One region of the Chryseobacterium sp. SG20098 genome, then DNA from elsewhere that is predicted to be linked to it. Evidence: riboswitches for the same ligand, from Rfam matches in the RefSeq annotation. Region 1 holds a riboswitch; each other region holds the start of a gene.
The links. A riboswitch is a leader RNA that binds a small molecule or an ion and turns the genes downstream of it on or off. The one in region 1 is predicted to bind S-adenosylmethionine.

Region 2: it holds a riboswitch for S-adenosylmethionine, as region 1 does, so the genes downstream of both, RHP76_RS17015 (SusC/RagA family TonB-linked outer membrane protein) here and RHP76_RS14030 (TonB-dependent receptor plug domain-containing protein) in region 1, are expected to answer to the same signal.
Region 3: it holds a riboswitch for S-adenosylmethionine, as region 1 does, so the genes downstream of both, RHP76_RS17795 (alpha/beta fold hydrolase) here and RHP76_RS14030 (TonB-dependent receptor plug domain-containing protein) in region 1, are expected to answer to the same signal.

What each region holds. Positions count from the first base shown of each region.
Region 1 covers NZ_CP134622.1:3,068,698-3,071,876, reverse strand. Annotated here, with positions in the region: gene RHP76_RS14035 (alpha-amylase family glycosyl hydrolase) at 1-1,610, shown strand, start outside; SAM riboswitch class I at 1,700-1,805, shown strand; gene RHP76_RS14030 (TonB-dependent receptor plug domain-containing protein) at 1,899-3,179, shown strand, end outside.
Region 2 covers NZ_CP134622.1:3,718,077-3,721,255, reverse strand. Annotated here, with positions in the region: gene RHP76_RS17015 (SusC/RagA family TonB-linked outer membrane protein) at 1-1,243, opposite strand, end outside; SAM riboswitch class I at 1,327-1,425, opposite strand; gene RHP76_RS17010 (type II 3-dehydroquinate dehydratase) at 1,669-2,076, shown strand; gene RHP76_RS17005 (hypothetical protein) at 2,151-2,591, shown strand; gene pckA (phosphoenolpyruvate carboxykinase (ATP)) at 2,642-3,179, opposite strand, start outside.
Region 3 covers NZ_CP134622.1:3,870,710-3,873,888, forward strand. Annotated here, with positions in the region: gene RHP76_RS17790 (MGH1-like glycoside hydrolase domain-containing protein) at 1-1,522, opposite strand, end outside; SAM riboswitch class I at 1,711-1,817, shown strand; gene RHP76_RS17795 (alpha/beta fold hydrolase) at 1,878-2,816, shown strand; gene RHP76_RS17800 (ACT domain-containing protein) at 2,822-3,179, shown strand, end outside.

The DNA of each region.
Region 1 (3,179 bases):
TGCTTCCCATCATGGAATTTGACGGAAATCTTTCCTGGGGATACAATACTTCTTTCCATTATGCATTAGACAAAGCCTATGGAACTCCGGAAAAATTCAAAGAATTTGTAGATTTATGTCATCAGAACGGAATTGCAGTCATTCTGGATGTAGCGTTTAATCATGCTACAGGACGCTCTCCTTTAGTTAGACTTTGGAATATTGATCCTGATGGTGACGGCTATGGTGATGTTGCACCGAACAATCCTTACTTTAACCAGGTACCGAAACATTCATACAATGTCTTCAATGATTTTAACCATACAAGTCTTTCAACGCAATATTACGTTGAAAGATGTCTTCAGCAATGGCTTACGGAATATCACATAGACGGATTCCGTTGGGATTTAACCAAAGGATTTACGCAAAGCTGTTCTGAAAATGATGAGGCCTGTACCAATGCCTACCAGCAGGACAGAGTGGATATCATGAAAAATTATGCTGATAAACAATGGGCCATTGATCCCAATTCTTATATGATCTTCGAACACCTTGGAACTGATGCAGAAGAACAGCAATGGGCGAATTACAGAATAGCAGAAGGAAAAGGCGTTATGCTTTGGAATAAACAGACCGATCCTTACAATCAGAATACGATGGGCTATCAGGAAAACAGCAACTACGACCGTATGAATCACAGTCTTCACGGATTCACCAATATGAGTGCCGTAGGCTACGGAGAAAGCCACGATGAAGAAAGACTGATGTTTAAAAACCTTGCATACGGTGCAGCGAACGGAAGCTATGATGTAAAAAACCTGAATACCGCTCTTGAAAGAATGAAAACTTTCGGGGCCACGTTCTTTACTATCCCTGGTCCGAAAATGATCTGGCAGTTTGGAGAATTAGGTTATGAATTCAGCATCAACAGATGTGCGAATGGTACCATCGACAGCGGATGCAGAACCGATGAAAAACCTGTAGCATTCACTTTAGGATATGATACCAATGCGAACCGAAAAGCAGTCTATGATACATGGGCTAAAATCATCAACATCAGAAACAGTCATCAGGTTTTTAAATCTAGAACTTACAGTATAGAATCCAATAACCTTACGAATGATCCTACTGGTCTTATCACAAGAATTTATGTGTATGATGCAGCTATTACAACAGGAATAAAGAATGTTGTCGTATTGGCCAATTACACGACTTCCGCACAGAATGTAGTGCCTTATTTCCCTTACACTGGTCAATGGCAGAATTTAATGGATAACAGTATTTCGAATATAGTTTCCACAACGGCTCCGATCACTTTACAGCCCGGAGAATTCAGAATCTTTGGAAATTATGCAGGTGCGTTGTCTACTGTAGATACCAATGCGGTCAACAAATTATCTCTTCAGATTGCGGATAATCCGGTTCGCAACGGAATCGCTCACCTCGTTTTCAATAAAGCAAAAAAAGGTGAAATTTCAATTTTTGATATGACCGGTAAAAAACTGGATAATTTCAAACTGGATAAAGAGAGCGGAACTTACGATGCGAAGGTTGATTATCCAGCAGGCACGTATCTTGTGCAGTTGAAATCAGATACAGGAATAGCCATTCAAAAGATGATTATTGAATAAAATAAATTATAAAATAATAAAGGCAAATTTGCGGATCAGCAGATTTGCTTTTTTTTGTAAGTTCAAAAAAATAGTCTACTTTTGCAGTAGATTTATCAAGAAAGGTGGAGGGATTTGGCCCGGTGAAACCTTAGCAACCTACACGGTTCCAGAAGTGTAAAGGTGCTAATTCCAACCCTTTGGGGGAGATAAGTGAAGTCAATATTCTATATAAATTCCATTTCTTGAAGTCTTGTGTATCTGCGGAAAGATCCGTCAGATTCGTATTATTAATTGGCAAGAATAAAAATGAAAAAATTAAGCACAGCTGTATTATTGCTTGGAGCAATTCTGGTCGCGGCTCAGGAAAGTGAGGAAAAAGGAAATCAGATCGAAGATATCATCATCGTCGGAAACCGTAATGTCAAAAGAACAAAGCTGGAGACACCGGTTCCTGTAGATGTAATTAATATCGACAAAATCCAGAGAAGTTCTCCCCAAATGACTGCTCAGGATCTCCTGAATTATGTGATTCCATCGTTTAATGCAGTGAGACAGTCTGCTTCTGATGGTACCGAACATATTGACCCTGTTACTTTAAGAGGTATGGGACCCGATCAGGTTTTGGTGTTGCTTAACGGAAAGAGAAGACATTCTACTTCTTTGGTAAATTATCAGAATACCGTGGGAAATGGTTCTGTAGGAACAGATTTGAGTACCATTCCCGTAATTGCAATTGATAGAATAGAAGTGTTAAGAGACGGAGCAGCTGCGCAATATGGTTCTGATGCCATTGCAGGAGTGATCAACATAATTCTTAAGAAAAATACAGGAGCTTCAGCAAGCCTTACCTATGGATTAACCGGAAGAAATGATGGTGATACTTACCAGGCAGGAGTTAACTATGGAACCTCATTAGGAAAGAAAGAAGGCTATATTAATCTTTCATTACAGCTAAGTCACAGAGGAAAAACCACTAGAACGCAAAATCACGACCTGGATATTTTCGGGGATAATTTTGCCTATGAATTTGCTGGTGATGCTGAAGCCGTAAAAGCTGCCAGAGCTGCAGATGATGCAGAAATTGCAAAAAGAGGATTAACACGTGATGATTTTAATTTTCAGATCGGAGATGCCCAGATCAGACAGGGACAGCTGTTTTTCAACTCAGAATATCCTTTTAATGATCATTTTAAACTCTATTCTTTCGGAGGTTTCAGTATTAAAGAAGGAGAAGGGTTTGGTTTCAGAAGACTGCCGAGCGAAAAATCTAATGTAGTTTCATCCATTTATCCGAACGGATTTCAGGCTACTCTGGCCTCTCAGGTATATGACGTTTCTTATGCTGTAGGTGCGAAATATAATGTTAACGACTGGCTATTTGACCTTAGTAACACCTTTGGAAGCAATACTTTCAATTATAATGTAAACAATACGAATAATGCTTCTTTGGGAGCAAAATCTCCCACCCGTTTTTATGCCGGAGCGCATAGTTTTCTGCAGAATACCATTAATCTTGATGTTTCTAAAAATATAAACCGTTTCAATATTGCTTTCGGTGGTGAGTTCAGGTTTGAACAATACCAGATT
Region 2 (3,179 bases), 650 kb from region 1:
CTTTATTTTCGTTTTTGTCTAATGGTAAAGTGGCAGCCGCATTCTGATTTTGAAGTGCATTTGTGGGCCTGTACTTTCCAAAATCATAAATCGGATTTCCGTCAGCATCTAAAACGTAAGTTCCGTCAGCATTTCTTTCATAATAAGGATAGAAAGAAGGAATAAACCTTGCGGCATTGATGATATTGCTCGCCTTGGAATCTGAAGAAGTTGGTGCCTGCTGAATACTGTTGGTATAGCTTAAGTTGACTCCAACATTTAACCATTTCTTCACTTCCGAATTGATTTTTAATCTGGTATTATATCTTTTAAAACCGGATTCAATCGCCATCCCTTTATCATCCAGATACCCTAGTGAAAAGAAGTAATTACTTTTATCACTACCTCCGCTGATATCAAGATCCATCTGGTTTCTTGATGCCACTCTCTGTAAAACATCTCTCCAGTCGTCATTCCAGAGTGGTGATGCACCAGGCAATAATTTCCCATCTGTTCCCACCGGTTTTGGATAAGCAGTTCCATATGGATTAATTCCAAGGGTAGAAACAAGATTATCCGTTGCCATCTGAGCAGCCTGCTGAGAAGAAACTTTACCGGACTGATATCCGTTTCTTAATGCTTCCCAATATAATTGAAAGTATTGATCCGTGTTTACCTGTTCATAATCTTTGACAGCTCTTCCTGAGAATCCCTGACTGATATTAAAATTAACTCTGGCTTCTCCTTTTTTCCCTGATTTTGTAGTGATGATAATAATCCCGTTGGCTCCTCTTGAACCATACAAAGCACTTGCTGTAGCATCTTTTAAAACACTTATAGATTCAATATCGCTTGGGCTAATGGAGTTCAGGTTTCCATCAAAAGGAATCCCGTCCACTACATATAAAGGATCACTGGAAGCACTGATGGAACCAATACCTCTGATTCTGATGGTAGAAACCGCACCTGGCTGTCCTGATGCACTGGTGGTCTGAATCCCCGCAACCTGGCCTTCCAATGCTTTGGTGATATTGGTTACAGGTCTGTTATTAATCTTATCACTTGAAATGGTCGCTACAGAGCCGGTATAGCTGTTTCTTTTAGCTTTTCCGTAAGCCACCACTACTACTTCATCAATCTCCTTTTCATGAAGGCTATCTTTTTTCGGTCTGGAATTCTGTGCACTTACACTGGTTACTCCCAGAAAAAAAGCAGCAACCGGAGGCATCCAGGCTTTAGAATTGAATAAATTTTTGCTAATCATAATCAATTTTAGTTATCATATATTAAAATTTAGCCCTTTGCAGAAAAATCAGCAAAGGGCATCGATAAATACGATAAACCAAATGCTTATTTTTCCTTAAAAGGCTGAACGTAACACCTTGCCCCACGGGTAGGTTGTCAAGACTTCACAGGGTCAGTTCCCTCCATCTTTCTTTATAAGCCGATCGAAATATGGTTGCAAAGCTAAAAACTTTTAGTCTACAAAACAAGTAGACTTATTTATTTTTCATGATAAATTTTCAAAAATTAACGTAATTTTTTAATAAAACCCATCACAATAAAGAGTTACAAGCTTTGCTACTTTCTTAAACATGACAAATATCATTATCAATAATTCAATACAACAAATTAAATCTGTCCAGAAATTTTTGATCTTTAATTGAAAAAAGTTTTTAATTTTATGGTATGAAAGTTTTGATCATCAACGGCCCTAACCTCAATCTGTTAGGCACAAGAGAACCGGAAATCTATGGAAATGTTTCTATGGAAAGCTATTTGGAAAATTTAAGATCCGAGTTCCAGACCCATGAATTAAAATATTACCAGTCTAATATTGAAGGAGAACTTATCAACAGACTTCAGGAGGATGATTTTGATGCCTTAGTAATTAACCCCGGAGCTTTTACTCATTATTCTTATGCTATTGCTGATTGCTTGAAAAACATTCGCAAGCCAAAAGTAGAAGTACATATCAGTAACATTTATAAAAGAGAGGAATTCCGACAGAAATCTGTAACGGCAGCCAATACAGATGCCGTTTTATCAGGCTTTGGAATGGATGGATATAGGCTGGCTTTATTAAGCTTGAAGTAATTTTGTTACTTATCCTTTTCCCATGAATTGCACAGATTTCTACAGATAATTATGGATAAGTATCAGAGTAATTTATGAAGATAAAAGATAAGGTTTATTGCAAAGACATTGGAATATATTCCGGGCAATTGACGAAAAGAAAAAACTATATCGTTGAAGAAAAAAATGCGGAAAATATAAGAATCTGGAATGACGAAGGAAAACTGAGGTGGTATTCTGATTTTTATTTTAGTTTAAACAATGAACCGGAAATAACTTCTATTCATATTGATGATGAAATTGAAAATATTGAATCTGATGCTATAGAAGTAAGCATTGAATTTTCCGACAAAACAAAATATGGGATGACCTTCACTACCCCGCAGTATTTAGATAAAATATTGGACAAAGAGTCTTACTTTTCTTCAAAACACTTTATGATTATAAAATACCTCACTGAAGAATCAATCAAATCAACCGTCCTAAAACTGGATGAACAGAACGAACTGATTGAAAACTGTAAAAAATATGAATAAAAAAAAAGCCTCATCACTGATGAGGCTTTTTGTATGTTGATTGGCAACTATTAGATAGTTTGTTCCTGCAATTGAGGTCCTGAAGCTACTAATTTTTTACCTTCTTCAGTATCACAATACTGCTCAAAGTTCTTGATATATCTTGAAGCAAGATCTTTTGCTTTTTCTTCCCATTCTGAAGCGCTCTCATAAGTATCTCTAGGATCTAGAATACCTGTAGAAACGTTTGGCAATTCAGTAGGAATTTCAAGGTTCATAATTGGAACCTGAGTTTTAGGAGCATTATCAATAGAACCGTCAATGATGGCATCAATAATTGCTCTGGTATCTTTAAGAGAAATTCTCTTTCCGGTACCATTCCAACCTGTGTTTACCAAATAAGCCTTAGCGCCGTGCTCTTTCATTTTGCCGATTAATGTTTTAGAATACATTGTCGGGTGTAAGGTAAGGAATGCTTCACCAAATGCAGGTGAGAAAGATGGTTGAGGTTCTGTAATTCCTCTTTCAGTTCCTGCCAATTTTGAGGTATAACCGCAAAGGAAGTGGTACTGCGCCTGATCTTCATTCAGGATAGAAACCGGAGGAAGT
Region 3 (3,179 bases), 800 kb from region 1:
CCCACCAGGTGAAATTAAGAAGCAGTTTCTGAAAAACTTTCTCTAAAAATAATAAATCCGGTTTTCCGTTAGTTTTTTCATCAATTTTGAAAACACGGAAGCATGACCAGGCGTGTACTGGCGGGTTCACGTCACTCATATTCCATTCATAGGCTGGAAGCTGTCCATTAGGATGCATGTACCATTCCTTAGTAAGGAGCAAAAGTTGTCCCTTGGCAAATTCCGCATCAATGATGGAAAACGGAACACAGTGAAATGCCAGATCCCATGTGGCATACCATGGATACTCCCATTTATCGGGCATAGAAATAATATCCTTATTATGGAGATGATTCCATTCCGTATTTCTTACATATTCGTTGAAATTTCTTGGGGCTTCAAAGTTGGGATCACCTTTCAGCCATTTTCCAATATTGTAATGATAGAACTGCTTATTCCAGAGAAGTCCTGCAAAAGCCTGTCTCTGAACATTTCTTTCATCTTCGTTAACGGTATCATTTTGAATTTCTTTATAAAATTCTTCAGCTTCAGCCTGTCGCGTATTGAATATTTCATCAAACTTTTCAAAAGGCTCATCAGCTTCAGCCGGGCATAATCTGAATTCAAAAACTTTGGATTCTCCGGCACCAATAAGCTCATCAATCAGAAAAGAAGCTTTTGTCCCTTTCTTTGCGGGATTTATCGTATTCGTTTGATGGATAATATAATTATTGATTCCGTCTTTGAAATAAGTGTTTTCACCTGCAGGAGCTCCATAAAGCTTAGAATTGTTGGTTTCATTATCACAAAATACGCTTTGTGCATTGGTATTTCGGGAATAAAGTTTTTTAATGGAGATACTGTCGTGTCCAATATTGATACTTCCGTCATGAGAAGCATTAAGCTCTGCCTTATAGGTGTTGTATCCCCATTTCCAGTTATTTCTGAACCATGCTGTAGGTGCCACCACAATAGGTGCTTCATGCTGACTTCGGTTACAGACCGTTACTCTGGCAAGAATATCATTGTGATCGGCCTTGCAATATTCAATGAAAATATCAAAATATTCATCATTATCGAAAATTCCGGTATCGAAAATTTCATATTCCGGTTCCTTTTTACTGCGTCTTCCGTTTTCTGCAACAAGGTCATCGTAAGGAAATTCATTGATCGGATATTTATACACCATTTTCATATAGCTATGAGTAGGTGTATTATCCAGATAATAAAAGATCTCTTTGATGTCTTCCCCATGATTTCCCTGAGGATTGCTCAACCCAAAGAATCGTTCCTTTACCATTTTGTCTTTCTTGTTCCAGAATGAAAAAGCAAAACACAAAAGCTGCTTTATATCAGAAATTCCGGCAATACCTTCTTCTCCCCATCGGTAGGCATAGCTTTCTGCATTATTATGGTTGGTAAAATTCCAGGCATTCCCGTTCGGGCTATAATCTTCACGTACATTTCCCCACTGCCGGTTGCTTACATAAGGTCCCCAGTTTTTCCATTTGGTATCTTGTAATCTATCTTTTTCGGCGGTCATATCTCATCACTTTTCCATACGAAGTTAGTTTTTTTGAGAAGTAATTCCAATTTTTTTCATCTGAATAATTATTAATATACTCTTGGAATACTTGTATTTAAGGGCTTTTTTAAATATTAAAATAATTTTTTTTTGAAATTAAAAGAAAAGAACTACCTTTGCACCATTCGTTCATTCAAATATTGAAAATGTTATCAAGAAAGGTTGAGGGATTAGACCCTATGAAACCTTAGCAACCCTTTGCGCAAGCAAAGAAGGTGCTACGTTCTACCAAATAATTTTGGACAGATAACTCACTGAAGTTCTTTTCAGCCATTTCCTGTGGCATTTTCAATTGTATTAAAATTTAATAGAATTGAAAACAGAACTAAACTATATTAATCTTACGTATCAAACTCATTCCCAAAAGGAATACCATATCCCGTTGAGCTATCAGCTCTTTGGGAAAGATCTGTTTACAGCCCCTGTCATTTTAGTCAATCATGCTCTTACCGGAAATTCAAACGTATCCGGAGAAAAAGGCTGGTGGAAACAGCTGGTGGGAAAAAATCAGATTGTTGATACTGATCAATATACCGTTCTATGCTTCAACATACCCGGAAACGGATATGACGATTTTTTAATTGAAGACTATGAAGACTTTACTCCTTCAGATATCGCAGCGATATTTTTGAAAGGACTTGAAGCGTTACATATCAAAAATTTATATGCCATTATCGGAGGCTCTCTGGGAGGAGGGATTGCGTGGGAAATGCTTTCCAAGCAGCCGGATCTTGCAGAAATATTTATTCCTATTGCCTGCGATTACAGAACGCACGACTGGCTTCATGCACAGTGTCTGGTTCAGAAATTTTTATTAAATGATAAGGAAGAACCATTACAGAAAGCAAGAATTCATGCCATGTTGTGCTACAGAACACCGCAGTCGCTCAATGACAGATTTCAAAACCAATATAACCAGGACAAACAACGCCTGGAATCAGAAGACTGGCTGGTTTATCATGGTAATGCACTAAACGAAAGGTTTAGTTTAAAGAGTTACAAACTGATGAATCATCTCTTGATGAATATAAATGTTGTTGAAGAAGCACTGGAGAACATACAGGCACGAATGCACATGATCTCCGTAGATACAGACTTATTCTTCCCGGCTTCTGAAATCCGAATGTGTTTTGAAAACTTAAAAGAGAAAAATAAGGATGTGTCTTATCACGAGATCCAATCTATACACGGCCATGATGCCTTCCTAATGGAATATCAACAATTAAATAATATCATTAAAAACATTTTATAGAAGTAATGAAAAATGCTAACGAGATAAAATTTTTGAAGAACAGATCAATCGTCAAATTTGAAGGAGAAGATTTCCTGGGAGAAATCGGTATTGACGGACGAATTTTTAAAGCGCTTACTTTAGCGCGTATAAGTGTAGGTGTAATCTCTCAGCAGGCTGTAGAGAACGGAATTTCTATTCTGGTGCATGAAAATGATGCAGAGAAAGCAGTGGCTTGTCTTATTGATGAATTCGAAGCAGAAAGAAAGTCAGGAAAAGTTTCCCAAATATATAGTATCAATAATGTTTCTGTGATTGGTTTTGTTGCAGAAGATTTCAATAAAGTTTTTGCAGAACTTGCCAGAAACAATGTTTTTCCATTGC